2 regions of the Streptomyces sp. NPDC028289 genome follow, and region 2 is predicted to be linked to the other one. Evidence: riboswitches for the same ligand, from Rfam matches in the RefSeq annotation. Region 2 holds a riboswitch; the other holds the start of a gene.
The links. A riboswitch is a leader RNA that binds a small molecule or an ion and turns the genes downstream of it on or off. The one in region 2 is predicted to bind glycine.
Positions count from the first base shown of each region.

Region 1: linked by a shared signal. The riboswitch ahead of gcvP (aminomethyl-transferring glycine dehydrogenase) and the one ahead of gcvT (glycine cleavage system aminomethyltransferase GcvT) in region 2 are both predicted to bind glycine.

Region 1 is NZ_JBVHTI010000008.1:7,635-23,075, forward strand. Features, by position in the region: gene ACZ4UV_RS36690 (bifunctional nuclease family protein) at 1-358, shown strand, start outside; gene ACZ4UV_RS36695 (MerR family transcriptional regulator) at 656-1,300, shown strand; gene ACZ4UV_RS36700 (DNA polymerase IV) at 1,374-2,738, shown strand; gene ACZ4UV_RS36705 (PRC-barrel domain-containing protein) at 2,912-3,292, opposite strand; glycine riboswitch at 3,407-3,500, shown strand; gene gcvP (aminomethyl-transferring glycine dehydrogenase) at 3,678-6,563, shown strand; gene ACZ4UV_RS36715 (ABC transporter ATP-binding protein) at 6,610-7,812, opposite strand; gene modB (molybdate ABC transporter permease subunit) at 7,838-8,686, opposite strand; gene modA (molybdate ABC transporter substrate-binding protein) at 8,683-9,516, opposite strand; gene ACZ4UV_RS36730 (molybdopterin-dependent oxidoreductase) at 9,723-10,211, shown strand; gene ACZ4UV_RS36735 (TOBE domain-containing protein) at 10,373-10,768, opposite strand; gene ACZ4UV_RS36740 (hypothetical protein) at 10,819-11,340, opposite strand; gene ACZ4UV_RS36745 (APC family permease) at 11,503-13,458, opposite strand; gene ACZ4UV_RS36750 (hypothetical protein) at 13,866-14,531, shown strand; gene ACZ4UV_RS36755 (hypothetical protein) at 14,943-15,065, shown strand; gene ACZ4UV_RS36760 (Na+/H+ antiporter) at 15,195-15,441, opposite strand, start outside.
Region 2 is NZ_JBVHTI010000014.1:80,054-95,494, reverse strand. Features, by position in the region: gene glyA (serine hydroxymethyltransferase) at 1-84, opposite strand, end outside; gene gcvH (glycine cleavage system protein GcvH) at 124-501, opposite strand; gene gcvT (glycine cleavage system aminomethyltransferase GcvT) at 625-1,752, opposite strand; glycine riboswitch at 1,801-1,910, opposite strand; glycine riboswitch at 1,911-2,008, opposite strand; gene ACZ4UV_RS48260 (AAA family ATPase) at 2,191-2,865, shown strand; gene ACZ4UV_RS48255 (enhanced serine sensitivity protein SseB) at 2,947-3,738, shown strand; gene ACZ4UV_RS48250 (enhanced serine sensitivity protein SseB C-terminal domain-containing protein) at 3,889-4,686, shown strand; gene ACZ4UV_RS48245 (ABC transporter permease) at 5,043-6,041, shown strand; gene ACZ4UV_RS48240 (ABC transporter substrate-binding protein) at 6,100-7,851, shown strand; gene ACZ4UV_RS48235 (ABC transporter permease) at 7,924-8,931, shown strand; gene ACZ4UV_RS48230 (ABC transporter ATP-binding protein) at 8,928-10,019, shown strand; gene ACZ4UV_RS48225 (ABC transporter ATP-binding protein) at 10,016-11,395, shown strand; gene ACZ4UV_RS48220 (M1 family metallopeptidase) at 11,496-12,938, shown strand; gene ACZ4UV_RS48215 (trimeric intracellular cation channel family protein) at 12,986-13,645, shown strand; gene ACZ4UV_RS48210 (alpha/beta hydrolase) at 13,554-14,777, opposite strand; gene ACZ4UV_RS48205 (thioesterase family protein) at 14,943-15,441, shown strand, end outside.

The DNA of each region.
Region 1 (15,441 bases), on a different contig from region 2:
GGCAACGGCGATCGCGTTCGCCCAGCAGGGCATGGCGCCTGCCAGGCCGCTGACGCACGACCTGTTCAAGGACGTGCTGGAGGCCGTCGGCCAGGAGCTCACCGAAGTGCGCATCACGGACCTGCGTGAGGGCGTCTTCTACGCGGAGCTGGTCTTCGCCAGCGGGGTCGAGGTGAGCGCCCGTCCGTCCGACGCCATAGCGCTGGCGCTGCGCACCGGAACGCCGATCTACGGCAGTGACACGGTGCTGGACGACGCGGGCATCGCGATCCCGGACGAGCAGGAGGACGAGGTGGAGAAGTTCCGCGAGTTCCTCGACCAGATCTCGCCCGAGGACTTCGGCACCAGCAGCCAGTGAGGGACCGGATCGGCCCGTCATCCACCAGGAGGTCGGTGACCGGGCCGGTTCGTGACAGAAGGCCCGTGACGGGCCGGTTCGGGGCTGGTCACAGCCGAAACTCATGGGCAATTGCCAGCGGCCATTGAGAGCGTCCTACGGCCTCCCGCCAGAGCATTCGGCTAGCCTTTCCCCGCGGTGGGGCACGGGAAACCACTCCTAGGGTGATTATCACTCGGCGTGCCGAGTGTGGCGATCGTTGACGCACCCCTGGTGACTGCCTACCGTCGAGAAGGCAGGTCAAGGACGGAGGTCGGCGTGAGAAGCAGCGGCGACGGTATGGCTGGGGGTGCCCCCGGACGCGGTTTCGGGGAGAGCGGTCCGTCCCCGCTTCACAGCAGCATTGCCGGTCACGCCCCGCAGCGGCCGACCGCAGTGCCGAGCGGCGGAGGGGCGGCGTCCATGGCCACCGAGGAGATCGGCTACCGCGGGCCCACGGCCTGCGCGGCGGCCGGCATCACCTACCGGCAGCTCGACTACTGGGCCCGCACCGGCCTGGTCGAGCCCAGCGTGCGGCCCGCCTACGGGTCGGGCACCCAGCGTCTCTACAGCTTCCGGGACGTCGTCGTCCTGAAGATCGTCAAGCGGTTCCTGGACACCGGGGTCTCACTCCAGAACATCCGCACCGCCGTCCAGCACCTGAGGGAACGCGGTTTCCGCGATCTGGAGCGCATGACCCTGATGAGCGACGGTGCCACGGTCTACGAGTGCACCTCGCCCGACGAGGTGCACGCCCTGCTCCAGGGCGGTCAGGGCATCTTCGGGATCGCGGTCGGCGTGGTGTGGCGGGACGTGGAAAGCGCTCTCTCCCAGCTGCACGGCGAGCGCGTCGACACCGGGGAGACGCTCGTCGGCCACAACCCGGCCGACGAACTGGCGCGGCGGCGCAACCGCGCGGTCTGAAGGCCTCATGTGACGCCCCGGCACGGGAAACCGTGCCGGGGCATTGTCAGTGGTGTGGTGCAGCATCGGAGATGTGAGAAACGCGCCCACGATCCTGCATCTCGACATGGATGCCTTCTTCGCCTCGGTGGAGCAGGCGTCCAAGCCGAGCCTGCGCGGGAAGGCCGTGGTCGTGGGCGGGCTCGGACCGCGCGGTGTGGTGGCCACCGCGTCGTACGAGGCCCGGGTCTTCGGGGTGCACTCCGCGATGCCGATGGGGCAGGCGCGGCGGCTGGCGCCGAACGCCGCGTATCTGGTGCCGCGCTTCGGGCTGTACCGGTCGATCAGCGAGCAGGTGATGGGGCTGCTGCGGGGGCTCTCCCCGCTGGTGGAGCCGCTCAGCCTGGACGAGGCCTTCGTGGATCTGGAGGCCGGTGGGGTGGCCTGGGACGCCACGTCGGCGCGGCTGGTCGGGGAGAGGCTGCGCGCCGACATACGGGCCGCCACGGGGCTCTCCGGGTCCGTCGGGCTCGCCGCCTCCAAGATGCTCGCGAAGATCGCCTCCGAACAGGCCAAGCCGGACGGACTGGTGCTGATCGAGCCGGGCACGGAGCGGGCGATGCTCGGGCCGATGACGGTGCGGACCCTGCCGGGGGTGGGGCCGGCGACGGGGGACCATCTGCGGCGGGCCGGGATCACCACGGTCGACGAGATCGCCGAGGCGGGGGAGGACGAGCTGGTACGGCTGCTCGGCAAGGCGCACGGGCACGCGCTGTACGCGATGGCGCTCGCGCACGACGAGCGGCCCGTGGTGGCCGAACGGGAGACGAAGTCGGTGTCGGTCGAGGACACCTACGACGTGGACATCCACGACCGGCTGCGGGTGGGCCTGGAGGTGCAGCGGCTGGCCGACCGGTGCGTGCGGCGGCTGCGGGGGGCCGGGCTGTCCGGGCGGACCATCGTGCTGAAGGTGCGGCGGTACGACTTCTCGACGCTCACCCGGTCCGAGACGCTCAGAGGGCCGACCGACGACCCGACGGTGGTGCGGGAGGCGGCCGCGCGGTTGCTGGACTCGGTGGACACGACGGGGGGCGTGCGGTTGCTGGGGGTGGGGGTGTCGGGGCTGGCCGACTACACGCAGGAGGACCTGTTCGCGCAGGCGGCGGCAGGGGAGGGGGCGGCGGAGTTCGCGGCGGAGGAGGACGTGGCGGAGCCGGTCGCTGAGGAGCAGGTGGTTGCCGAGCGGCGGTGGCCCGCGGGGCACGACGTGCGGCATGCCGAGTACGGGCACGGATGGGTGCAGGGGAGCGGGCTCGGGCGGGTGACGGTGCGGTTCGAGACGCCGGGGTCCATGGGGCCGGGGAGAGTGCGGACGTTCCGGGTCGAGGACCCTGAGCTGGAGCCGGCGGAGCCGCTGCCGTTGGCACCGGGGGTTTCGGCGGACGGCGTGCGTACGTGACCGTGGGTCGGCGCTGGGGGGCTCACCGGCGCTGGCAGGGTGGCGCTGCGCCCACCCGTGCCGCCCCAGCGGCACGACTGCCCGCGGCTGAAGAAACCTGAAGGGGCGCGGGGAACTGCGCGATCAGCCCTCACCGGCCCGCGGCCAAACCACGACCGTACCCGGCGTCGGCGTCACGCCCCCGCGTCCTCCGTCCCCGCCAGCTTGCCGAAGTCGTGGTCCGGATGGTCGTGGGGCGGGGGAGCCGTGTCCAGGCCGTAGTGGTGGTAGAGCTGGAGTTCCTGTTCCGGGGAGAGGTGGCGGCCCACGCCGAAGTCGGGGGCGTCTTTGATCAGGGCGCGGTCGAAGGGGACCTGCAGGGTGCCCTCGACCAGTTCGCTGGGCTCCAGGGGCACGAAGGCGTCCCGGGAGAACAGGCCGGTGCGTATGGCCGCCCACTCCGGCACGCCCGTCGCGTCGTCGAGGTACACCTCGTCGATCGTGCCGATCTTCGTGCCGTTGCGGTCGAACGCCTTGCGGCCGATCAGGTTGCGCGGATCGATGTCGGTCTGCACGGGCCCTCCACTTGGTCGCAACTCATCCGTAAGCACTACAAAAGAGCACATTGAAGGAGGCGGCCACTCGAAGACTCCGGTGTTGCCCCCGCTGGTAGGCTGGCAGGCGGCTGCTGACCCCGTGCGGGAGAGTCCTCCGGGAAACCGGAGGCGCCGAAGGAGCAAATCCTCCCCGGAATCTCTCAGGCTCACGTACCGCACGGACGAGGTCACTCTGGAAAGCAGGGCGGATGCCGACGGTGTCCGCTCTCACCGACGGTGAAAGCCGGTGGTCCACAAGGGCGCACCGGCGAAGCTCTCAGGTCAGATGACAGAGGGGGAGGCCGTCGGGGTACCCGTGCCGGGGTACCCCTCGAAGGTCGCGTCAGACCAGGAGGCCTCCGCAATGACCGCCCAGCGCATTCCGCTCTCCGAGCTTGAGCAGGGTATTCCCTTCGAGCAGCGCCATATCGGCCCCGACCACGAGGCTCGGGCCAAGATGCTCGCCCAGGTCGGGTACGGCTCGCTCGACGACCTGACCGCGGCCGCCGTGCCGGACGTGATCAAGAACGCCGACCGGCTCGAGCTGCCGGCCGCCCGGACCGAGGCCGAGGTGCTGGCCGAGCTGCGGTCGCTGGCCGACCGTAACCAGGTGCTCGACTCGATGATCGGCCTGGGGTACTACGGGACCTTCACGCCGCCCGTGATCCTGCGCAACGTGATGGAGAACCCCGCCTGGTACACGGCCTACACGCCGTACCAGCCGGAGATCTCCCAGGGCCGGCTGGAAGCGCTGCTGAACTTCCAGACCGTGGTCGCCGACCTCACCGGGCTGCCCACCTCCGGTGCCTCGCTGCTCGACGAGGGCACGGCCGCCGCCGAGGCCATGGCCCTGTCGCTGCGCATGGGCAAGAACAAGAAGGGCGTCTTCGTCGTCGACGCGGACGCGCTGCCGCAGACCATCGCCGTGATCCGGACCCGGGCCGAGCCGACGGGCGTGGAGGTCGTGGTCGCCGACCTCCACGACGGTATTCCGGCTGACCTCGCCGGGCGTGAGATCAACGGGGTCCTCGTCCAGTACCCCGGTGCCTCCGGTGCCGTACGCGACATCAAGGCCGTCGTCGAGCAGGCGCACGCAGTGGGCGCGCTCGTCACCGTCGCCGCCGACCTGCTCGCGCTGACCCTGCTGACCTCGCCGGGCGAGCTCGGGGCCGACATCGCCGTCGGCACCACCCAGCGGTTCGGTGTGCCGATGGGCTTCGGCGGGCCGCACGCCGGTTACATGGCGGTCCGGGAGAAGTTCGCGCGCAGCCTGCCCGGACGGCTCGTGGGCGTCTCCGTGGACGCCGACGGGAACAAGGCTTACCGGCTGGCGCTGCAGACCCGCGAGCAGCACATCCGGCGGGAGAAGGCCACCAGCAACATCTGCACCGCGCAGGTGCTGCTCGCCGTGATGGCCGGTATGTACGCCGTCTACCACGGTTCCGAGGGGCTCAAGGCCATCGCGCAGCGGACGCACCGCTACGCCACGATCCTCGCCGCGGGACTCACGGCCGGCGGTGTCGAGATCGTGCACGGCGCCTACTTCGACACCCTCACCGCGCGCGTGCCCGGCAAGGCCGCCGAGATCGTCGCCGCCGCCCGCCAGGGCGGTGTCAACCTGCGGCTCGTCGACTCCGACCACGTCTCCATGGCCTGCGACGAGACCACCACCCGCGCCCAGCTGGGCGCCGTGTGGACGGCCTTCGGCGTCGAGGGCGACGTCGAGGCGCTGGACGCCGTCACTGAGGACACGCTGCCCGAGGCGCTGCTGCGCACCGACGGCTACCTCGCCCACCCCGTCTTCCGGCAGCACCGCTCCGAGACCGCGATGCTCCGCTACCTGCGCAGGCTCGCCGACCGGGACTACGCGCTGGACCGCGGCATGATCCCGCTGGGCTCCTGCACCATGAAGCTCAACGCGACCACCGAGATGGAACCGGTCACCTGGTCCGAGTTCGGCCAGCTGCACCCGTTCGCGCCCGCCGAGCAGGCGCAGGGCTACCTGACCCTCATCCGGGAGCTGGAGGAGCGGCTCGCCGAGGTCACCGGGTACGACAAGGTGTCGCTGCAGCCCAACGCCGGATCGCAGGGCGAGTTCGCCGGGCTGCTCGCCGTACGCGCGTACCACCGCGCCAACGGCGACGCACAGCGGACCGTCTGCCTGATCCCGTCCTCCGCGCACGGCACCAACGCCGCCAGCGCCGTCATGGCGGGCATGAAGGTCGTCGTCGTGAAGACCGCCGAGGACGGCGAGATCGACGTCGAGGACCTGCGGGCGAAGATCGAACAGCACCGTGACGAGCTCGCGGTCCTGATGATCACCTATCCCTCCACGCACGGGGTGTTCGAGGAGCACGTCGCGGACATCTGCGCGCAGGTGCACGAGGCCGGCGGACAGGTGTACGTCGACGGCGCCAACCTCAACGCCCTGGTCGGACTGGCCAAGCCCGGGCACTTCGGCGGGGACGTCTCCCACCTCAACCTGCACAAGACCTTCTGCATCCCGCACGGCGGCGGCGGTCCGGGCGTCGGTCCGGTGGCCGTACGGGCCCACCTGGCGCCGTACCTGCCGAACCACCCGCTCCAGCCCGCCGCCGGGCCGGAGACCGGCGTCGGGCCGATCTCGGCCGCGCCGTGGGGATCCGCGGGGATCCTGCCGATCTCGTGGGCGTACGTCCGGCTCATGGGCGGCGAGGGGCTGAAGCGGGCCACGCAGGTGGCCGTGCTCAGCGCCAACTACGTCGCCAAGCGGCTGGAGCCGCACTACCCCGTGCTCTACACCGGGCCCGGCGGGCTGGTCGCGCACGAGTGCATCATCGACCTGCGGCCGCTGACCAAGGCGACCGGAGTGAGCGTCGACGACGTCGCGAAGCGGCTCATCGACTACGGCTTCCACGCGCCGACGATGTCCTTCCCGGTGGCCGGCACGCTGATGATCGAGCCGACCGAGTCCGAGGACCTCGGTGAGCTGGACCGGTTCTGCGAGGCGATGATCGCCATCCGGGCGGAGATCGACAAGGTCGGGGCGGGGGAGTGGCCCGCCGAGGACAACCCGCTGCGCGGGGCTCCGCACACCGCGGCCGCGCTCGGTGGGGAGTGGAAGCACGAGTACAGCCGCACGGAGGCCGTCTTCCCAGGCGGCGTGTCCGCCGCCGACAAGTACTGGCCGCCGGTGCGCCGGATCGACCAGGCCTTCGGCGACCGGAACCTGGTGTGCTCGTGTCCGCCGCTGGACGCGTACGAGGACTGACGCACAGGGTGTGAGGGAGGCCCCGCTTCGGCGGGGCCTCCCGCTTTCACGCCGGGTAGGCGTGTGTCTGGGTCGCCTTCACCGTCGCCCAGACCGTGGCGCCCGGGTGCAGGTCCAGTTCCGCGGCGGCGACCGTGGTGAGGTCGGCGGCGAGGGCGAGTTCCCCGGTCAGGTCGGCGCGGATCTGGTCGCCGTGGGTCTCCAGGCCGGCGACCTCGCAGCGCCAGAGGTTGCGGGCGCTGGCGCCCGTGGGGCGGTCCCGGAAGAGGGTGACTGCGCTCGGCGGGAACGCGACGAAGACGTCACCGGCGAGGACTTCGGTGGTGGTGATGGTGGTGCTGTTCGAGGGTGCCGTGTCCAGTTCGACCGTGTGACCCTCGGCCCGGCCCCGGTAGAGGTTGAGGCCGACCAGGTGGGCGATGTAGTCCGTGCGCGGGTGGCGGGCGATGTCGGCGGGCGTGCCCTCCTGGACGACCCGGCCGTGTTCGATGACGACCAGGCGGTCGGCCAGCACCATGGCGTCCAGCGGGTCGTGCGTGACCAGGACCGCGACCGCCTCGAACTCGGCCAGATGACGGCGGAGTTGAGAACGCACGTCGAGGCGGGTGCGGGCGTCCAGGGCGGCGAGGGGTTCGTCGAGGAGGAGGAGACGGGGGCGGGTGGCCAGCGCGCGGGCCAGTGCGACGCGCTGGGCCTGACCGCCGGAGAGTCGGCGGGGTTTGACGCCGGCGTGCGCGGTGAGGCCCATGCGGTCCAGCCAGGCGGTCGCCTGGGCGCGGGCCTCGGCCTTTGTCGCGCCCTGGCAGCGGGGGCCGAAGGCGACGTTGTCGAGGGCCGTGAGGTGGGGGAAGAGGAGGTAGTCCTGGAAGACGACGCCCACCGGGCGGGATTCGGGGGGCGTGCGGTCCAACTCCGTGCCGTCCAGGTGGAGATGGCCGGCGGTGAGGGGGGTGAGGCCGGCCAGGGCGCGGAGGGCGGTGGTCTTGCCCGCGCCGTTGGGGCCGAGGAGGGCGACGACCTCGCCGGGGGCGGCGGTGAGGGTGATGTCGAGGTGGAAGGTGGGGCGGGTGACGACGAGGTGGGCGTGGAGGCCGGGCGTCGCCGGGTGCAGGTGGGTGGGGGGTGCCGCCCGGCCTTCGGCCGGGATGGGGTTCCCACCCGCACCACTCGTGTGGGTATCAGTGTCGGGTGCGGATGGCCCCTGCGGGGGCTGAGCGCCGTCGGCGGCCGCGGGGTGTCGGTGTGTCATCGGGGCGTCGTCCACCAGGTCGTCCTCAAGATGCCGTCATCCAACGATCGCGCAGTGCCGCCAGTACCGCGATCGACACCGTCAGCAGCACCAGGCTGAGGGCGATCGCCGCGTCAGGGTCGTTCTGCAGGGCCAGGTAGACGGCGAGCGGCATGGTCTGGGTGCGGCCGGGGAAGTTGCCGGCGAAGGTGATCGTCGCTCCGAACTCGCCCAGTGCACGGGCCCAGGCCAGGACCGCGCCGGCCGCGATGCCGGGGGCGATGAGGGGGAGCGTGACCCGGCGGAACGCGGTGAAACGGGAGGCGCCCAGGGTGGTGGCGGCCTCCTCGTAGCGGGGGTCGGCGGCCCGCAGCGTGCCCTCGACGCTGATCACCAGGAACGGCATGGCCACGAAGGACTCGGCGACCACCACACCGGCCGTGGTGAACGGGAGCGTGATGCCGAACCAGGCGTCCAGCCACTGGCCCACCACTCCGTTGCGGCCGAGGGCCAGGAGCAGGGCCACACCGCCCACCACCGGGGGGAGGACGAGGGGAAGGGTGACCAGCGCCCGTACGAAGCCCCGGCCGGGGAACTCCGTGCGGGCCAGCAGCCAGGCCAGCGGTACGCCCAGGACCAGGCTCACGGCCGTCGCCGCCGTCGCGCAGACCAGGGAGAGCTGGAGGGCCTGCCACACCTCGGTACTGGTCAGCAGCGACGGCAGGCTGCGCCAGGGGGCCCGCACCAGCAGGGCGACCAACGGCAGGAGCAGGAAGACCAGAGCTACCGCTCCGGGGAGGAGGAGCGGTAGCGGCACGGCCGACCGGACGCGCCGGCGCCGCGGACCGCCCGTGAGGGTGCCGGCCGCGGCGCCGGACTCGTCGGCCTTCGTCACGGCTTGAGGAACCCGGCGTCGTTCAGCACCTTCTGGCCCTCGGCGGACTGCACCAGGGCGATGAACGCCTTGGCCACCGTCGGGTTCGGGGCGTTCTTCAGGAGGGCGATCGGGTAGTCGTTGATCGCGTTTGCGGACTCGGGGAACTCCACGCCCTCGACCTTGCTGCCGGCGGCCTTGACGTCGGTCTTGTAGACGACCGCCGCGTCGGCCTCCTTCAGCACCACCTTGTTGAGGGCGGACTTCACGTCCTCCTCGTAGGAGACGGGGGTGAGCTTCAGCTTGCCGGCGTCCAGGGCCTTCTGCGCGGCGGCACCGCACGGCACCGTCTTGTCGCAGAGGACGACCTTGAGCGAGGGCTTGGTGAGGTCCTTCAGGGAGGAGATCTTGTCGGGGTTGCCCGGCAGGGTGGCGATCTCCAGCTGGTTGCGGACGAAGGTGGCCGGCGTGGTGGCGGTGTCCTTCTTGTCCGTCACGATCGCCATGGTCTTGGCGCTCGCGGCGGCGAAGACGTCGGCCGGCGCACCGCTCGTGATCTGCGCGGCGAGGGTGTCACTGCCGCCGAAGCTGAAGTTGACCTTGGTGCCCGGGTGGGCCTTCTCGAAGTCGGCCTTCAGGGTCGTGAAGCTCTCCTGGAGCGAGGCCGCCGCGAACACGGTGATCGAGCCCGACAGTTTGGGCGTCGCCGCCGCCGACGTGTCCGACTTCGTCGTCGCGGACGAGTCGTCGTCGGAGGAGGAGGAGGAACAGGCGCTCAGGGCCAGCAGGGCCGCGACCGAGGCACCGGCCACCTGGAGCGTCCGCCGGGTCCGGCGAACGGAACGGGTCATCACGAGTGAACTCCTCTGGATTCCATGAACAATCTGTCGCGCCCTGCCGCGAACCGTCTATCGGCCGCCTGGCGATGATACTGCCGCAATTGCCAGGCGTAAGTCTTCTGTCACATCGCATGAGCTGCATACATGGCGATTGAAGCTGGCATGTGCGTTTGTACGGTGACGCGCTGCGGGTACCGTCATCCGGGAGGTGGCCGCACATGACGCTCGCCGAATTCGTCCTCACCGGAGACCTCGCACGACCGGCCCGGCTGACCGTGCCCGACCTCCTGCGCTGGCCCCAGCACCGGGTGCGGGTCAGCTTCGAGTGCGCCACCAGCGGCATCCAGCACCACGGCTTCACCGGACCGCGGCTGTACGACGTCCTCACCGCGGCCGGACCCGAATTCGACCCCGGCCGCCGCAAGGACCGGCTGCGCTTCCTCATCGCGGTCTCCGGCGCCGACGGGCACCACGCGCTGCTCTCCTGGACCGAGATCGACCCCGACTTCGCCCACGCCCCGGTTCTGCTCGGCGTCAGCATCGACGACAGCCCGCTGGACGGGGCGGGACCCCAACTGGTGCTGCCCCAGGACCGTTGCGGGGCCAGGCACATCAGCGGCATCAGGGGGATCCGGGTGGACGGGGGGTACGGCGGCTGGCATCCAGAGTCCGCCACACCCGGTCGCGTGTCAGCGGCGACTTCGTGAACCGCACGCCCGTCGCGTCCCGCACCGCGTTGGCCAGGGCGGGGGCGACCGGGTTGAACGGGCTGTCCCGGTTGGGCGACCGGCTGGACCTGTGGGCCGCCCTGCTGTGCAGGTGAACGGGCGAACGTAGGGCGGTACGGCCGTACCGGCCGGGTGAGCCGTCAGACGCGGTCGATGTGCACGTTCGTGGACTTCACCCGGGCGGTGGCCTCCATGCCGACCTCCAGGCCGAGTTCCTCGACCGCCTCCCGGGTCAGGAGGGAGACCAGCCGGTGCGGGCCGGCCTGGATCTCGACCTGGGCGGCGACGTCGCCGAGTTTGATCGCGGTGACGATGCCGGGGAAGGCGTTGCGGACCGAGGTGTAGGAGGCGTCCTCCTCGGCGGTGCCGGCCTTGGCCAGTTCGACGGAGAACGCCGCGAGGTCCGTGCCGTCGATGAGCCGCCGGCCGCCCTCGTCCCGGTGGGTGGCCATCCGGCCCGCGTCGGCCCAGCGGCGGGCGGTGTCCGGGCTGACGCCGAGCAGCCGTGCCGCCTGGCCGATCGTGTAGGAGGGCATGCGCTCACCATAGGGCCGGGTGGCGGGGTGCGCGGACGTGGGGTCGCCGGTCAGGTGAGGCCGGACGCCTCGAGAACCGCGCGTGCGTTCGTGTCGTCGATCTCGTGGCCGAGCCGTGCCAGCACCTCGGTGCCCCGGCGCAGGGTGCCGCGTTCCAGGGAGCGGCGGACGCCGGTGTCCAGTTCGTGCCAGAGCAGGGGGTTGGCGTGCAGGACACCCGGGTCGAGCTCCAGCCGGTTGCCCCGGGTGTCGCGCAGGACCAGATGCGCGGCGACGTCCCCGTACTGGCCGACGTACACGAGGGAGTCGGTGCGGACGGTACGGCGGCGGAGCGGGCCATGGACGGCCAGCCAGCCGGGGCCCGCCGTGACGCGGGCCGGCAGCAGCATGAGGAGGATCGCGGCCGACAGGAGCACCCAGAGCAGGGCGCGGGCCGGGGTGAGCGTGCCGGCGTCCCAGTCCACCGCGAACGTCAGCCCCCCGAAGCCGAGGGCAGAGCCGACGGCCAGACGCGCGCTGCCGCGCCAGGTTCGGTCACCGGCCGCCCGGCCCCCGGGTCTTCTGTCCTCCATGAGGCCGACGGTAGGGGGTCGGTGGCCGCGGGGGAGTGACCGCTGACAGGGTTCTTATGCGGACCGAGCGGTTCTTGACGGGATTCTTACGGCCTGTGCCCCCTGTGCCCTGTGCCCGTGCCCCGTGTGCCCCCGTGTGCCCCCGTGTCCGGCCTGCGGCCCTCAGCCCGTGTGGACGCGCGGCCGCCGGGCGCGGTCCGGCTCAGCCTCGCGCAGCACCTCGCGGGTGACCGGGGCGACCTCGCCCTGGCCGAAGAGGAAGAAGCGCAGGAAGTTGGCGAACGGGCTGCCCTCGGTCCACTCGAAGTAGATGTGCGGGATGCAGCCGGTCTCGTCCCGGACGTGCAGCAACAGCGCGGCCAGGGCGTTGGGGATGGAGGCCGACTCCAGGGTCAGCACGCGGTAGCGGTTGTGCAGGACCTCGCCGCGGACGGTCAGACCCGCCTCGAACTCGGAGGGGTCGGTGACCGTCACCTCGACGAAGACGAAGTCCTCCTGCTCGGGCATCTCGTTGTCGGCCCGGATCTGCTCGATCTTGTCGCGGTACTCGGCCTTGTCGCGCCGGTCCGGCTCGTTGGCGATGAACCGCATCTTGCGGCTGGCCATATCGCGGATGAATCGTTCCGCCATGTCGTCGAGGGCCACGCTCGTCACGCGCAGCTCGAAGGCGCGGGCGAGGCGGGAGAGCAGCGAGACCAGGATGATGCCGACGATGAAGCAGGCACCGATCTTCACACCGTCGGGCCGCTCGATGACGTTCACGACGGTCGTGTAGAGGAAGACCGCCGAGATGACCCCGAACCCGATCGTCCACTTGCGCTGCCCGGCCTTGCGGGCGGCGATGGTCACCGCGACCGCCGCGGAGCTGATCAGCACCAGCACACCGGTGGCGTAGGCGCCGCCCTGCGCGTCGACGGAGGCGTCGAAGATCCAGGTGACCAGGAAGGCGATCAGGGTGAAGACGATGACCATCGGGCGGACGGCGCGGGCCCAGTGCGGGGCCATGCCGTAGCGGGGCAGGTAGCGGGGCATGAGGTTGAGCAGGCCGGCCATCGCGGAGGCGCCGGCGAACCACAGGATGGCGATGGTCGAGACGTCGTAGACCGTGCCGAAGGCGTTGCCGAGGTACTCGTGCGCCAGGTAGGCGAGGGCGCGGCCGTTGGCGTCGCCGCCGGGCTTGAACTCGTTCTCCGGGATCAGCAGCGTGGTGATGAAGCTGGTCGCGATCAGGAAGCAGCTCATGATCAGGGCGGCCGTGGTGAGGAGCTTCTTGGTGTCCCGGATCCGCCCGGTGGGTTGCTGCTCGGTGTCGCCCGGCTCGCCCTTGACGTGCGGCATGACGGCGACGCCGGTCTCGAAGCCGGACAAACCCAGGGCGAGTTTCGGGAAGACGATCAGGGCGACGCCGATCATGACGAATACGTTGCCGTGTTCCGCTGTGAGGCCGCTGGTCCAGTCGGTGACGACGTGCTCGGCGGTGATGACGTGGTAGAAGCCGACGATCACGACGACGACGTTCAGTGCGAGGTAGATGCCGACCAGGGCGACCGCGACGCCGATCGCCTCCAGGAAGCCCTTGAGGAAGACCGCGCCCAGCAGAGCCACCAGGAACAGCGTGATGATCATCTGCTTGCCGTGCAGGAAGTCGGTCAGGTGCGGGTTCTCCACCAGGTGGGTGGAGGCGTCCGCGGCCGACAGGGTGATGGTGATCAGGAAGTCGGTGGCGGCGAAGCCGAGCAGGGTCAGCACGAAGAGCTTGCCCTGCCAGAAGGAGAGCAGCCGCTCCAGCATGGCGATGGAGCCCTCGCCGTGCGGGCTCTCCTCGGCGACGCGGCGGTAGACCGGCAGGGCGCCGGCCAGGGTGACTATGACGAGCACGATGGTCGCGATCGGCGACAGCAGACCGGCCGCCAGGGCGGCGATGCCGGGCTGGTAGCCGAGGGTGGAGAAGTAGTCGACACCGGTCAGGCACATCACCCGCCACCAGCGCTGGCCCTGGTGCGCGGGTTCGGGCTGCGCGTGGGGACCGGTGTGCCCGCCGCCCTTGCCCATGTCGGACAGCCCCTCCAGCATCCAGGCGCGCAGGCGACTGGGAGGGGGGTGTTCGGTCGTGGCCATGGGGTCGGCTCCTGGTGTCCGGCGCGGTGTGGTGGGGCGCAGTTCGATTCCGGCCATCACGCGGACGGCGGCACCAGCGTAAGCAGAGAGTGACGCGTGGGCCCACGGATCGGAGGGCGCTGGGCGTCAAGCTTGCGTTAAGAATGCCCTGACAGGCGGTGGTCGGCCATCAGGAAAGGGTGGCTCGGAGGCCGCGGAGGGACGTTGGGCTGTACGGGGGACGGCGGGTGGGCGCCGGGTTCCGGACACCGAGCGTTATCCCGTACGCCGGCTTGCGGGCGCGGGACCGGGGACACGGAGGAGCACTTCACTCGGCGAGTGAGCGCGTCGGAGCCGATGCCCGACCGGAGGAGGGCGGCTGCGGGGCCTCGTGACACGCCCGGCAAGGGTGCGTCACGATGATCACCATGACCGACGGAATCGCATGGCTTGCTGCTCCCCAGTCGATCGCCTTCGGCGGCTACAGCGTCGTGCTCGCCCGGGGGCTGGACGCCGAGGAGCTGGTATCGCGGCTGACCGCCACGGTGTTCGGGCCGAGACGCACGGCGCGTGGTCTGGGCCGCCTCACCGGCAAGGACCTGATCGATGTCGTGGAGGGCGGTCCCTGGGAGCCCCATCCCCCGATAGGTCTGCGTTACGGGGAGACCGGCGAATGGGCCTTCGTGGTCAAGTACGGCGGCTGGCAGGCGGAGTTCGGCCCGGAGCCGCCTGTGTCCCGGGGTGGTGCACACGTCTTCCAGCTGGAATTCGAAGAGGAGAACGGCAAGCCGGTACCACCTCAGTTCTCCTACCTCCATGACGAGCGTCTCGTGTGTGCGTTCAATCTCCACCTGGACGGTTCATGGGGATACGACGGCGTGAGTGGTGACCGCGAGGTGGCGGTACGCGTCGAGGAGATGCTGGCTGCCGCCGGGCTGCCGGACCCCGACGTGCCTCGCCGTGAAGTGCACCGCACCGCACTGGAGATCATCGAACGGCATTTCGGGCTCTCGCTGCCACGCAGGCAGGTCCTGGAGGCCGCGCTTCCCGCCGTGATCCTGGAGATCGCGTCGCCGGCGGATCCCCCCGCCTGAAGCGGTTGGTCGCATCGAGCTGGTCACCTCGCTGAACGTGCCTGCTCGGCCCGGAGCCGAACCCGCCTGGAGGGGCGTCAGGAGCGCATCAAGACCGATCGTTCATGGCCGGACGCGGTCGCAGGCTGACCGGTACGGGGGCGGGCGACCGTCCGTGGCGGGTACCTGGGAGGGGACCGTGACCATCACGGCCGGCACAGCGCACAGACCTCCGGCGGAGGCTGTCGAGGAGTCACGGCCGGTCACGGTGGCAGCGCCGCCGCCCGTACCCGCCCCGGGGCCGCGCGAGGCGCGCCCGGGGGAGCGGACCGTGGCCGCGCGGGCCGCTCCGCGTCGCCGTCTCCGCTCGACCGGCCCGGCTGCGTCTCCTGCGCGCGGCCACGGTCCTGCTCGCCGTCGCCCTGGGGATGCGTGGGCTGGGCGGCGGGCACGCCGAACGCGCACTTCGGCGCGTGGACGGCCGATCTGGACCAGGTGACGGGCATCAACCGCACCCGCCTCGACGAGTCGGTGGCCGCGGGCGTGGCGAGCTGACCGGCCACCTGTCATGGGCCTGCGGGATGGTGCTGCTCGCCATGGCGCTGACCGGGCTGGGGCTCAGGCCCCGGCCCCGGCCGGCGGAGTTCCGCTGAGAAGCCGGGAAACGGCTCCTGCCGCGGCGCGCTACGCGTCCGCCAGCCTCGCCTCCTCCAGGTCCAGCGACCGCTGGAGCCGCCTTCGTGTCGTGTCGCTGATCGTGTGCTCGTCGTACAGCCGCCGCAGCTCCGCCGCCTCCACCGCTATCAGGTCGCGGCGCAGCTGGCGGTAGACCAGGTCGGCCGACTCTGCCGTGCTGTCGGCGAGGCGGTCGCGGGCGTCGTCGAGGCGCGCGTGGAGGCCGCGCCGGAGCCGGTCGAGGACCACGTCCGGT
Region 2 (15,441 bases):
GGACTGCTGGCGCGCCAGCTCGGCGTCGACCGCGGCGGCTACCTCGGGGTCGAGCTCGTGCAGGGGCGTGTTCAGAACGGACATCTGTTTCTACGACTCCTAGGCCGGGGTCTGCGGCGGCTCTCAGCCGGCGGTGAAGGCGGTGTACTCGTCGGCGGAGAGCAGGTCGTCCGGCTCGTCCGTGACGCGCACCTTGAACAGCCAGCCGCCCTCGAAGGGGGCCGAGTTCACCAGGGACGGGTCGTCGACGACGTCCTCGTTGACCGCGGTGATCTCACCGGTGACCGGCGCGTACAGGTCGGACACCGACTTGGTCGACTCCAGCTCGCCGCAGGACTCACCCGCGGTCACCGTGTCGCCGACCGCCGGGAGCTGGACGAAGACGACGTCACCGAGCGCGTTGGCCGCGTGCTCCGTGATGCCGACCGTCGCCACGCCGTCCTCGGCGGCCGTCAGCCACTCGTGCTCCTTGCTGTAACGCAGCTGCTGGGGGTTGCTCATGGCCTGAATTCTCCTGTACGCGGGGGAGTGCTGGTGAATGGGGGACTGCTGGGAACGCGCGTGACCAGCGGCGATGTGCGCCAGGTCACGCCCGGTGGCTGTTGCCGACGCCGGTTGGGGTGATCACTTCCGGCGCTTGTAGAACGGCAGCGGCACGACTTCGTACGGCTCGTGACTGCCCCGGATGTCCACGCCGACGCCTGCCGTGCCCGGCGCCGAGTGCGCGGCGTCGACGTACGCCATGGCGATCGGCTTGCCCAGGGTGGGGGAGGGGGCGCCCGAGGTGACCTCGCCGATCACCTCGCCGCCGGCGACCACCGGGTATCCGGCGCGGGGCACCCGGCGGCCTTCGGCGACCAGGCCGACGAGCACCCGCGGCGGCTTCTGCTCCGCTCGGGCGGCGGCCTCGGCGAGCGCCGCGCGCCCCACGAAGTCGCCCTCCTTCTCGAACTTCACCACCCGGCCGAGCCCGGCGTCGAAAGGGGTGAGCGAGGTGGTGAGCTCATGCCCGTACAGCGGCATGCCCGCCTCCAGCCGCAGCGTGTCCCGGCAGGAGAGACCGCACGGCACCAGGCCCACCGCGGAACCCGCCTTGGTCAGCGCCTGCCACAGCTCCACCGCGTGCTCCGGCTTCACGAACAGCTCGAAGCCGTCCTCGCCGGTGTAGCCGGTGCGTGCGATCAGCGCCGGGACGCCGGCGACGGTGCCGGGCAGCCCGGCGTAGTACTTCAGCCCGTCCAGGTCGGCGTCGGTGAGGGAGGCGAGGATGCCCGGGGACTCCGGGCCCTGGACGGCGATCAGCGCGTACGCGTCCCGGTCGTCGCGGACCTCGGCCTCGAAGCCGGCGGAGCGTTCCACGAGCGCGTCGAGGACGACCTGGGCGTTGGAGGCGTTGGCGACGACCATGTACTCGGCCTCGGCCAGCCGGTAGACGATCAGGTCGTCCAGGATGCCGCCGTCGGCCCGGCAGATCATGGTGTAGCGGGCCCGGCCCACGCCGACGGAGGCGATGTTGCCGACCAGGGCGTGGTTCAGCAGGGCGGCGGCCTGGGGGCCGGTCACGGTGATCTCGCCCATGTGGGAGAGGTCGAAGAGCCCGGCCCTGGTCCGTACGGCGACGTGCTCGTCGCGCTCGGAGCCGTAGCGCAGGGGCATGTCCCAGCCGGCGAAGTCGGTCATGGTCGCGCCGAGCGAGCGGTGCAGGGCATCGAGCGCGGTACGGCGGGGTGCGGCGGAATCGGTACTGCTCATCGGTCGGTCGTCTCCCGGAGGTCCCAAGGGCATGACAGGCGAGGGCTGTCCTCCCCATCTGTCATCGGAACCTGAGAGGTTCGCCCTGACCACGGATGTGACCACGACTTGCACCTTGGGTGGAGCCACTGACACAGCGGCCCGCTTTTCAGATGTGCCTCGCCCGCGCGGTAACGGGGCCTGAGAGATTCAAGGGAGGGACTTGCTCCTTCGGCGCCCCAGCGAAGACGGCTGGGGACTCTCCCGCGCGGATTCAAGCGGCCGGTATGCAGTTGGCGCGGACATCATTGCACGCCGCCCGGGGCCGTGGCAGGCCGGACCTGGCCCTCCGTTCTGTGACGGGCCTGTGGCAGTACGCGAACGGAACCGCGAGACGCCGTGATTACCTTCTCTTTACGTTAAGTGGGGAGAACCTTTCCTGAACCCCCAGGGAGGACGATCACGGTGACAAGGACCACGGCATACGCGACGACGACGGGCATCGCCGTGCCCCGGCAGCCGGCGGCCCCGGCCCGCGAGCGGTGCGGCGAGCTCCCCGCACCGGTCGTCCGCGACCTGCGCGATCGCGCCGGGCACAGCCCGCACGGCCTGCTCTTCGGCCCCCGTGACCTGGTCGTGGTCACGGGGCTGCCCGGCAGCGGCAAGTCCACCCTGATGCACCGCACCGTCCAGGGCATCCGTATCGACTCCCAGGACACCCGCGACCGCTGGGACTCCCGCCTGGCCCGCCTCCTGCCGTACGCCGTCTACCGCCCGCTGGTCCGCATCGCCCACTACGCCGGGCTGCGTCGGGCCCTCGGCACCGGCGAGGGCGTGGTCGTGCACGACTGCGGGACCCAGGCCTGGGTGCGCGACTGGCTGGCCCGGGAGGCCCGCCGCCGCGGCGGCACCCTGCACCTGCTGCTCCTCGACGTCACGCCGGGCACGGCACTGGACGGCCAGCGCGAACGCGGCCGGGGCGTCTCCCGGTACGCCTTCCTGCGCCACCGCCGGGCGGCCGGGCGGCTGCTGCGCGCGGCGGAGAAGGGGAGGCTGCCCGAGGGCGTCGGTTCGGCGGTCCTCCTCGACCGGGACGCGGCGGACGTACTGCGCCGGATCGCCTTCGCGGCCTGAATCGGCTGGTGGGGTGGCTTTGTCGGTGTCACCCGCTAGCCTTTCCAGCCTCACCAGTGGTTTCCAGCAGGCGGTAGGCAGATGGACTTCCCGGCGGACATTCCCGCGGACTTCCCGGCACAGGCGCACCCCCACCCGCACGGCGGGTGGCCCGGCAACGAACTGGAGGAGGTCCTGTCGGCCTCCCTCGGCGTGCCCGCGGCGGCGGGCCGGCTCATCGAGGTACTGGGCCGGAGTTTCCTGTGGATCCCGCTGCCCGAGGGCGGCGGCCCGCACAGCGGCCCGCTGGACCTGCCCACGACGGAGATCGCGGGCCAGGTGTACGTGCCGGTCTTCAGCTCCGAGGAGCAGTTCCGCCTGGTGGCCGGCTCCCATCTGTCGTACACGATCGCCCCGGCGGTCGAGTTCGCCCGCGGGCTGCCCCCGCAGGTCGGCATCGCCGTGAACCCCGGGGGAGTCGTCGGGGTCCCGCTGCCGCCGGAGGCGGTCGCCCAGCTCTGCCGGACCGGCCGTACCGAACTGGACGGCCCCGCCTCCGGCGGCCGGGTCCGCCTCTTCGAACCGGACTGGCAGGACGACCCGATGGACTTCCTGGCCGCGGCGTCGGCGGAGTTCGCGGCGATCGGCGTCGTCGCCTCGGCCCGCCGCTGCCTCGCCGCGGTCGAGACTGCGGACCCGGTGATGTTCGTGGGCGTCGAACTCTCCCAGTGGGAGGGCGACGTGCGCGCCCTGCCCCTGGAGGCCCTGGGCAAGGCACTGGGCCGGGTGCCGGTGAGGTGGCCGGTGAACCTGGTCCTGCTCGACGTGGCGGACGACCCGGTCGGCCACTGGATGCGGGAGAACGTGCGTCCCTTCTATCAATACGGCCACTAGAAACGCCCTCAGGGCAGCCAACCAAGGGGCGCGGGGAACTGCGCGACCAGCCACCACGAAGCCGCACCCGCGCACGGACAATCGGCCCCCGCCCCCTGGGCGCATAAGCTGTCTCCAAACGCGGGGCACCAGATGAAGGGGCGGTAACACGTGAGCGCCAGCGGCACCGCGGCGACCGGACAGGTCGAGCACATGCTGCGCCAGGTAACCCCCGGGCGCTACGACGCCTACGAGGCACTCCTCCGCGCCCTCGCCACGCCCTCCTCCGGCCAGATCTGGATGCTCCTCTGGCACGGCCAGGCCGGCTCCCCCGACGCCCAGTACGGGAACATGGAGGTCGAGGGCCACGGCTACGCCCCCTGTGTGACCTCGGCCCAGGAACTCTCCGCGAGCGGCTGGAACCGCTCGTACGAGGTGGTCGACGGCATCGACGTGGCCCGCACCCTCTACCCCGACCACTTCGGCCTCTGGCTCAACCCGCACGCACCGGGCGGCGGCGTCGGCATCCCCTGGCTGGACCTGCGCCGCATCGCCACCGGCCTGGACCGCCAGCCGGCCGGCCCGCTCCGGCTCACCGAACCGGCCATCGAGATCCCGCAGTTCTACGCCCTGCTCACGCAGAACGCCCACCGCACCCCCGCGGTGCGCTCCCTGCGCCGCGCCTGGGTGCAGCCGGCCCTCGGGGCGCCGTACCTCGCGATCGGCCTGGACGTGTACGACACCTCGCCGCCGGCCGTGGACTCGGTGCGGGGGATGATGCAGCAGTCGATCGGGGCGGTGCCGGACGGGCTGCCGGTGTCGACGGTCGCGATGACCGACGAGTACGACCCGGTCGTGATGTGGATGCGGGCGACGGCACGGCCGTTCTACGACCGCGAAGCCCACGCGGCGCTGCCGCCGGCGCCGGCGACGGGGTACGGGTATCCACCGGCCCAGGGCGGTTACTGACGCGACGGGGCGCTCTCCCCTCGGGTCGACCGAGGGGGTTCACAAGATTTACGTAACGAACACATTTCTCCGCGCGTAGATGACGCCGGAACGCTCCGTTCCGGCCGGATTCGGCGTTCTGTCCCAACTGACCCGTGTCCGAGGGGCGTTACCCACTGTTCGGATAACGGAATCCCTCGGACTGCATCACGGTTGCGCATACTTTCTTCGCCAGATCTGGCGGGTGATCGCGACGACGCTGAAGACTCGCCAGTCAGACATGAGGTCGGTTTAAACCTCATGATCGAGCAAGTCGACAAAGCCGCAATCCGCGGCTGGCGTAGGCCGGTCACCGCCGGCGAGAGGGGTCGCTCACCGTGACCGCACCGATCGAGACCACCGGGGCGGCAGCCGAGGCACAGCCGGAGGCTGTGCTGGAGGGTGCCGGTAAGGGGCAGATCGAGGGTCGTTCCCTCGGACAGATCGCCTGGACCCGGTTCAAGAAGGACAGGGTCGCCGTGGCCGGCGGCATCGTTGTCGTTCTGCTGATTCTCGTCGCGATCCTCGCCCGCCCCATCCAGGCCCTGTTCGGTCTCGACCCCAACGCCTTCCACCAGGAGCTGATCGACGCCAACACCTCGCTGCCCAACGGCGGCTGGGGCGGCATGAGCCTCGATCACCCGCTGGGCGTGGATCCGAAGTTCGGCCGCGACATCGCCACCCGCATCCTGGAGGGCTCCTGGGTGTCGCTGGTCGTCGCCTTCGGCTCGACGATCCTGTCCAACGTGATCGGCGCGATCATGGGCGTCGTCGCGGGCTACTACGGCGGCCGGGTCGACTCGGTCATCAGCCGGCTGATGGACACCTTCCTGGCCTTCCCCCTCCTGCTGTTCGCCATCGCCATCTCCGCCACCCTCCAGGGCGGCGCGTTCGGCCTGAACGGACTGCCGCTGCACCTGAGCGTGCTCATATTCGTCATCGGCTTCTTCAACTGGCCCTACCTGGGCCGGATCGTGCGCGGCCAGACCCTCGCCCTGCGGGAGCGTGAGTTCGTCGACGCCTCCCGCGGCATGGGCGCCAAGGGCCCGTACATCCTGTTCCGGGAGCTGATGCCCAACCTGGTCGGCCCGATCATCGTCTACTCGACGCTGCTGATCCCGACCAACATCCTCTTCGAGGCGTCCCTCAGCTTCCTCGGCGTCGGCATCCAGCCCCCGCAGGCGTCCTGGGGCGGCATGCTCCGCGAAGCGGTGACGTACTACCAGGTCGATCCCGAGTACATGATCGTGCCCGGCCTTGCCATCTTCGTGACCGTGCTGGCGTTCAACCTGCTCGGTGACGGTCTCCGCGACGCTCTCGACCCGCGCAGCCGCTGACGCCTGCTGTCACCGAGAGCCCGAAAAGTTTCCGACAATGGAGGGGAACCCGCCCATCATGCGAAGGTCAGCGCTGGCCGCGATCGCGGCCATCGGCTCCGCCACCCTGCTGGTTGCAGGGTGCAGCAAGGCCGATGACAACAAGGACGGCAACGGCGGCAGCTCCGCCGCGGCCAACGCGGCTACCAAGGGTGTCGTCAACGCGTCCGACAAGAAGGGCGGGACGGTCACCTACGAGCTGTCCGACGTCCCGGACTCGTTCGACCCCGGTAACACGTACTACGCCTACATGTACAACTTCAGCCGGCTGTACGCCCGCCCGCTGATGACGTTCGAGCCCGGCCCCGGTTCCAAGGGCAACACCCTGGTCCCGGACCTCGCCGCGAGCAAGGGCGTTCCGAGCGACGGCGGCAAGACCTGGACGTACAAGCTGCGTTCGGGTCTGAAGTACCAGGACGGTACGGCGATCACGTCCAAGGACGTCAAGTACGCCGTCGAGCGCTCCAACTTCGCGCGTGACGTGCTCTCCCTCGGCCCGAACTACTTCCAGCAGTTCCTGGTCGGCGGCGACAAGTACAAGGGTCCCTACAAGGACAAGAGCGCCAAGGGCCTCGCGTCCATCGAGACCCCGGACGACACCACGATCGTCTTCCACCTGAAGCAGGCCTTCCAGGAGTTCGACTACCTGGTCTCGGCCCCGCAGACGGCCCCGGTCCCGCAGGCCAAGGACAACGGCGTCGACTACGTCAAGAACATCGTGTCCTCGGGCTCGTACCAGTTCCAGAGCTACCAGGACGGCAAGCAGGCCGTGCTGGTCCGCAACAAGAACTGGGACCCGAAGACCGACCCGCTGCGCAAGCAGCTGCCGGACAAGATCGTCGTCAACCTGAAGGTCAACGCCGAGACGATCGACAAGGACGTCCAGGCCGGCGACGCGATCGACCTCGGCGGCACGGGTGTCCAGGCCGCCACGCAGGCCCAGGTGCTCACCGACGCCAGCAAGAAGGCCAACACGGACAACACTTACGGTGGCCGTCTGGTCTACATGGCGATCAACACCAAGCTGAAGCCGTTCGACAACGTCGCCTGCCGCAAGGCCGTCGAGTACGCGATCGACAAGGTCTCGGTGCAGACCGCCGAGGGCGGCCCGATCCGCGGTGACGTCGCCACCACGGTGCTGCCGCCGGACATCCCGGGCTACTCGAAGGCGGACGTCTACGCCACCACCGGCAACAAGGGCGACGTGGCCAAGGCCAAGGAGCAGCTGAAGGCCTGCGGCAAGACGTCGATCAACACCAACATCACGGCCCGTTCGGACCGCCCGCAGGAGATCGACGCCGCCACGGCGATCATCAACTCGCTGAAGAAGGTCGGCATCAACGCCACCCTCAAGCAGTACCCCTCGGGCAAGTACTTCACCGACTACGCCGGTGTCCCGAACTTCGACAACAAGCAGAACGTCGGCCTGATGATGATGCAGTGGGGTGCCGACTGGCCGTCCGGCTACGGCTTCCTGCAGCAGATCCTGAACGGCCAGGCGATCAGCCAGTCCGGTAACACCAACCTGTCGCAGTACGACAACAAGACGGTCAACGGTCTGCTGGAGAAGGCGATCGGCACGCAGGACGACGCCGAGCGCAACAGCATCTACACGCAGATCGACAAGCAGACCATGGACGACGCCGCCCTGGTGCCGCTGACCTACTTCAAGGTCCTGCTGGCTCGCCCGACCACCTTCACCAACCTGGTCTCCACGGCGGCCTTCAGCGGCCAGTACGACTACCTCAACATCGGCGTCGCGTCGAAGTAGCAGCCCCGGAAGGCAGGTGAAGGCATTGGTGCCCGCGGGTCTCACGGCCCGCGGGCGCCAGCGCCGATCCCCGTGATCTCGTACATCCTCCGTCGGACGCTCGCAGCGGTGATCCTGCTGCTGGTCGTCTCCGCGGTCACCTTCGCCATCTTCTTCGTGCTGCCACGGCTGGCCGGGCAGACCGCCGACCAGTTGGCACAGCAGTACATCGGCAAGAGCCCGTCGAAGGCGGACATCGCCGCGGTCAAGCACAACCTCGGTCTGGACCAGCCCGTCTACGTCCAGTACTGGCACTTCATCAAGGGGATCGTCTCCGGCGCCACCTATGATCTGGGCCCCTCCACGGTGCACTGCGACGCACCGTGCTTCGGCTACTCCTTCAAGACCCACCAGGCGGTCTGGCCGCAGCTGACCTCCCGGATGCCGGTGACCCTGTCGCTGGCCCTCGGCGCGGCCGTGCTCTGGCTGGTCTCCGGCGTGGCGATCGGTGTGATCTCCGCGCTGAAGCCCCGCTCCTTCTTCGACCGCACCTTCATGGGTGTGGCCCTCGCCGGCGTCTCCCTGCCGATGTTCTTCACGGGCAACCTGGCGATCCTGCTCTTCACCTACCAGTGGCCGATCTTCGGTCGAACGTACGTCCCGCTCACCGAGAACCCGGCGCAATGGGCCAACACCCTGATCCCCGCCTGGTGCTCGCTCGCTCTCCTGTATTCGGCCATCTACGCGCGGCTCACCCGCTCGGGCATGCTGGAGACGATGAACGAGGACTACATCCGCACGGCCCGCGCCAAGGGCCTGCGCGAGCGCAAGGTCGTCGTCCGGCACGGACTGCGCGCCGCGCTCACCCCGATCATCACCGTCTTCGGCATGGACCTCGGTCTGCTGCTCGGCGGCGCGGTGATCACCGAGACCGTGTTCTCGCTGCACGGCATCGGCCAGTACGCGGTGCAGGCCATCGACGACAACGACCTGCCCCCGATCCTCGGCGTGACCCTGCTCGCCGCCTTCTTCGTCGTGATCGCAAATCTCCTGGTGGACCTGCTCTACGCGGCCGCCGACCCGCGGGTGAGGCTCTCGTGACCGAACTCTCCAAGACCGGCGCCGCCGTGGGCGAGCCCACGCCGGCCGCCCCGTCCGACGCCTTCCTCGAAGTCCGCGACCTCAAGGTGCACTTCCCGACCGACGACGGCATCGTCAAGTCGGTCGACGGCCTCAGCTTCTCGCTGGAGAAGGGCAAGACCCTCTCCATCGTCGGCGAGTCCGGCTCCGGCAAGTCCGTCACCTCGCTCGCCATCATGGGCCTGCACCGGCTCGGCGCCCGCGGCAAGAACGTCCGGATGTCCGGCGAGATCTGGCTCGGCGGCAAGGAGCTGGTGAACGCGTCCCCGGACGAGGTGCGCCGGCTCCGCGGCCGCGAGATGTCGATGATCTTCCAGGACCCGCTGTCCGCGATGCACCCGTACTACAAGGTCGGCGACCAGATCGTCGAGGCGTACCGGGTGCACCACAACGTCAGCAAGAAGGTCGCCCGTACCCGCGCCATCGAGATGCTCGACCGGGTCGGCATCCCCGAGCCCGCCAAGCGCGTCGACGGCTACCCGCACGAGTTCTCCGGCGGTATGCGCCAGCGCGCCATGATCGCCATGGCCCTGGTCAACAACCCCGAGCTGCTCATCGCGGACGAGCCGACCACCGCGCTCGACGTCACCGTCCAGGCGCAGATCCTCGACCTGATCCGCGACCTCCAGAAGGAGTTCGGCTCCGCGGTCATCCTCATCACCCACGACCTGGGTGTGGTGGCCGAGATCGCCGACGACGTGCTGGTGATGTACGGCGGCCGGTGCGTGGAGCGCGGCCCGGTCGACGAGATCTTCGAGAAGCCGCAGCACCCCTACACCTGGGGCCTGCTGGGCTCGATGCCGCGCATCGACCGCGAGACCTCCGACCGGCTCATCCCGGTCAAGGGACAGCCGCCGAGCCTCATCAACGTCCCCTCGGGCTGCGCCTTCCACCCGCGCTGCCCGTACGCGGACCTCCCCAAGGGGAACGTCACCCGCACGGTCCGCCCCGAGCTGGAGCTGGTCGACGGCGGCCACTGGTCCGCCTGCCACCTCTCGGCCGAGGACCGCACGCGGATCTGGACCGAAGAGATTGCGCCGAAGCTGTGAGCGACACGAAGAAGACCGATGACGCCGTCATCCCGCAGCAGGCGTCGGCTCCCGAGAAGGCCTCCGGAGACCGGGAGGTGCTGCTGAAGGTCGAGGGCCTGCAGAAGCACTTCCCGATCAAGAAGGGCATCCTGCAGCGGCAGGTCGGCGCGGTGAAGGCCGTCGACGGCATCGACTTCGAGGTGCGCAAGGGCGAGACCCTGGGCGTGGTCGGCGAGTCGGGCTGCGGCAAGTCGACCATGGGCCGGGTCATCACCCGCCTCCAGGACCCGACCGGCGGCAAGGTCACCTTCGAGGGGCAGGACATCACGCACCTGTCCACCACGAAGATGCGTCCGCTGCGCCGCGACATCCAGATGATCTTCCAGGACCCGTACGGCTCCCTGAACCCCCGGCACACCATCGGCTCGATCGTCTCCGCGCCGTTCCGGCTGCAGGGTGTCGAGCCGGAGGGCGGGGTCAAGAAGGAGGTCCAGCGCCTCCTGGAGCTGGTGGGTCTGAGCCCCGAGCACTACAACCGCTACCCGCACGAGTTCTCCGGCGGCCAGCGCCAGCGCATCGGCATCGCCCGCGCGCTCGCCCTGAAGCCGAAGCTGGTGGTGGCCGACGAGCCCGTCTCCGCCCTGGACGTCTCCATCCAGGCGCAGGTCGTCAACCTCATGGACGACCTCCAGGAGGAGCTGGGCCTGACCTATGTGATCATCGCCCACGACCTCTCCGTGGTCCGGCACGTCTCGGACCGGGTCGCGGTGATGTACCTCGGCAAGATCGTCGAACTCGCCGACAGCACCAAGCTGTACGAGTCGCCGATGCACCCGTACACCAAGGCGCTGATGTCGGCGGTGCCGGTCCCGGACCCGAAGCGGCGCGGGCAGAAGAGCGAGCGCATCCTGCTCCGCGGTGACGTGCCGTCGCCGATCGCCCCGCCGTCCGGTTGCCGCTTCCACACCCGGTGCTGGAAGGCGACGGAGATCTGCAGGACGACGGAGCCGCCGCTCCTCGAGCTCCGTCCGGGCCAGCGGGTGGCGTGCCACCACCCCGAGAACTTCGCCGACCAGGCCCCGCAGGACACCGTTCTGCTGACGGCGGCGAAGGAGGCCTCGGAGCTGGTGGGCGAGGCGGTCCTGGAGGAGTCGGCGGAGCCGGCCGAGGCCACGGAGGCCGCGACCACCGAGCCGGCCGCGACCACGGACGCTCCCGAGGCCGAGGCCGAAGCCGAGGCCGAGGCCGAAGCCGAGGCCGAAGCCGAAGCAGCCGAGGAGCCGGTGGCCGACGAGCCGGTGGCCGACGAGGCTGCGGCCGAGGACGCGGAGAAGTCCGCGGCCGGTGATGCCACAGCCGGGTCACAGGCATCACAGGAGTCAACCGACAAGTAGCGCATGACACAACTGAGCAAAGTCATGTACATGCCTTAACGGGAGAGCGCAGAGTCGACCGTGTCCGTCCACTGACCGGCACGCTCGAAAGGGACGACTCATGCGCCTCTCCCGTTCGGCACGTCTGGCGGCCGCCCGCCCGTCGCCCACCACCCTCAAACGACGCGCTACGCGCGGAAGCGCCTTTTTAGCCGCGGCGGCCGCCTCCTTCGTCATAGCCGCCGCCCCCGCCCCCACCCCGGGCGCCGACGGCATCGGCGACCCCTACTTCCCCCAGCTCGGCAACGGCGGCTTCGACGCCCGCCACTACGACCTCGACGTGGCCTACGCCCCGGACACCGGCCGCCTGGACGGCCGTACCACCCTCACCGCCCGCGCCACCCAGAACCTCTCCGCCTTCGATCTCGACCTCCAGAAGCTGGAGGTCACGAAGGTCGAAGTGAACGGCAGACGCGCCGGGTTCACGCGCACCGGCGACGAGATCACCGTCACCCCGCGGGACGCGCTCCGCAAGGGCCGTGACTTCACGGTCTCCGTCACCTACGGCGGGATCCCCGAACCCCTCAACGGGCCCATCGTCTTCGGCTCCGACTACGGCTGGATGAAGACCTCCGACGGTGTCTTCGTCGCCTGTGAGCCCAACGCGGCCTCCACCTGGTTCCCGTCCAGCGACCACCCCTCCGACAAGGCCACCTACGACATCCGCATCAAGGCCCCCGAGGGCCTGACCGGGGTCTCCAACGGTCGGCTGGTCTCGACGTACGACAAGGGCGGCTCCACGTACACCCACTGGCACGAGGGCAGGCCGATGGCGACCTACCTCGCCACCGCGACCATCGGGAAGTTCGACGTGCGGACGGGGAAGACCCCCTCCGGGATCCCCATCTACGTCGCCATCGACCCGGTCCTCGCGAACAGCAACAGCGTCGACGTGTACGCCGTCACCGCCGCCGCCACCGACTACTGGTCGCAGCTCTTCGGGCCGTATCCCTTCGAGGAGACCGGGGCCATCGTCGACGACATGCCCGAGGCGGGGTTCTCGCTGGAGGTGCAGAGCAAGCCGGCCTACTCGGCGGTGCGCAGCGAGACCACGATCGTGCACGAGCTGGCCCACCAGTGGTTCGGCGACTCGGTGAGCGTGGCGCAGTGGAAGGACATCTGGCTCAACGAGGGCTTCGCCACCTACGCCCAGTGGCTGTGGGCGGAGCACCAGGGCACCAGGTCCGCCCACGACTCGTTCCTCGCCGCCTACAACGCGCGGGCCGCCGACAACCCCTTCTGGCAGATCACCGTCGCCGACCCGCAGCGCGACACCATGTTCGCCTCGGCCGTCTACCAGCGCGGCGCGATGACCCTCCAGATGCTGCGCGAACGCATCGGCGACACGGCGTTCTTCAAGCTGCTCCCGGCCTGGACGAAGCTGCACCGCTACGGCAACGCCGACACCGCCGACTTCGTCCGCCTCGCGGAGAAGGTCAGCGGGCAGCAGCTGGACGACCTGTTCCAGACCTGGCTGTTCACCACAGGGAAACCCGCCCTGTAGACCTGGGTTTGTAAGGTTCATGCGCCCTGACAGGCCACAATGTCAGGGTGCAGCTCCAGCAACTCTTCTCTCCCTCCGTCCAGCACACGCTCGACGTCATCGGCATCTTCGTGTTCGCCATCTCCGGCGCGCTGCTGGCCGTCCGCAAGAACTTCGACGTCTTCGGCATCGGAGTGATGGCCGAGGTCACCGCGCTGGGCGGGGGGATCTTCCGGGACGTGATCATCGGGGCAGTGCCCCCCGCCGCCTTCACGGACCTCGGGTACTTCATGACCCCGCTCATCGCCGCCCTGGTGGTGTTCTTCCTGCACCCGCACGTCGAGCGGATCCAGTCGGCGGTCCTGGTCTTCGACGCGGCCGGCCTCGGCCTGTTCGCCGTCAGCGGCACGACGAAGGCGTACTCCTACGGCCTCAACCTCACCGCCTCCGCCGCCCTGGGGCTCGCCACCGCGGTCGGCGGTGGCGTGCTCCGGGACGTGCTCGCCAACGAGGTTCCCTCGCTGCTGCGCTGGGACCGCGACCTGTACGCGGTCCCGGCGATCGTCGGGGCGACGACGGTGGTGCTGTGCATCCACTACGACGCGCTGAACCCGCTCACCAGCGGGCTCGCCGTCGTCACCGCTTTCGTACTGCGCCTGCTCGCGATGCGGTACCACTGGCGAGCGCCGCGTGCGTGGAACCGGCGCTCGACGGTTCGAGAGGAGTAGTGGAGCGGCCCCTGACGTGGCTCTGGCCCATGTTCACCGTGAGCCACTCGAACACGGTCGTCACCTGGGGCCGCCACAGCGCCATGTTGTGGCCGCCGTCGCTGCGCGGCAGGAACACCACGTGCACGGTGGTCGGCGCCTTGGCGATCTGTTCGAGCGCCACCCCGGCCTGGTAGCCGTCACCGGACTCGCCGGAGAGGTAGAGGGCGATCCGGGGCGGGCTGACCGCCTTGCGCAGCAGCAGGTAGGGGTTGTTCTGCTCGCGCAGGGGCACGCTCTGCGCGGCGAGCGAGTTGCGCTCGCCGATCGGGTCGTTGTAGCCGGACAGGCTGACCGCGGCCCGGTAGCGGTCCGGGTGGGCGACGGCCAGCTTGACCGCGCAGTGCGCGCCGGCCGAGTAGCCGGCGGTGGCCCAGTTCGCCGGGGCGGGGGCGGCCCGGAAGTTGTCGGTCACCATCTTCGGGACGTCGATGCTCAGCCAGCTGTCGGCGTTGACCGTGCCCGGGATGTTGGCGCAGCCGGTGTCCACGCCGGCCAGCAGATTGGTGCGCGGCGCGACCAGGATGAAGGGCGCGACCCTGCCGCTCCTCATCAGCGGTTCCAGCTGGGCGGTCACCTTCATCGAGCCGAACCAGGCCTTGGCCGAGCCGGGGTAGCCCGGCAGCAGCTCCACGACCGGGAACTTGTGGTTCCGGTACTGCGGCTCGTTGTACTGGGGTGGCAGCCACACGTAGACCTCGGCGTTCACCCCGGAGATCCGGCCCTTGAGCTGGGTGACCCGCACTCCGCGCATGCCCGGTCCGCTGGCCGCGGTGAAGGACTGCTTCACCTTGGGCAGCGTTTTCAGCGCTATGCCGCCGGTACCGTCCTGGCCGAGGTTCGCGGCCTGCTGGACGTGGTTGCCGGTACCGAGGAGGTCGGCCCAGTTGTCGTACAGGTTGTTCTCGTTGTTGACCAGCACGAAGATCAGCGTCACCGCCGTGGCCTGGGCGAACAGCAGCATCAGGACCCGGGCCGTGGTACGCACGACCTTGGGGCCCCGCATCCGCGACCACAGGAAGAGCGGCAGTATGAGGGCGACCACCGACAGGACGATGGACGTGTAGAGGAACGGAGTCCCGGTGAGGCTCATGTCCCCATAGAGGGGATTCACGGGCCCCGGGTTACGGACGTGTCCGGACACTTACCTAGAAATTGCCGGAACCTCACTCGGTGGAGGGATCCCTTACCGGACGGCCCGCTGGTGCGTGGATCACAAAAGCTACCGCTTAGTAATCACCTCTTGTACTGTTCAGGCATGCCAGAAGCAGCATCCACGCGGGCCGTGATCGGTGACAGCGAGTTCGACCGCGACACCGCGGTCACCCGGCGCGCTCCCGGCGTCTACGACATCGACCTCTCGGCCGGCTGGACCATCATCAGTGCCGTGAACGGCGGCTATCTCCTTGCCGTGCTCGGCCGGGCGCTCGCGGACACGCTCCCGCACCCGGACCCGTTCACCGTCTCGGCGCACTACCTGACCGCGTCCCAGCCGGGCCCGGCCGTGATCCGCACGGACACCGTCCGCACCGGCCGCACCCTCTCCACCGGCCAGGCCTCGCTCTTCCAGTACGACGACGAGGGCAACGAGGTCGAACGCATCCGCGTCCTCGCCTCCTACGGCGACCTCACCACCCTCCCCGACGACGTCCGTACGACGGCGACCCCGCCCGCCTTTCCGCCCATGGAGCACTGCTTCGGCCCGGAGGACGGTCCGGCGCCGGTCGACGGCAGCTCCGCCATCACCGAGCGCCTGA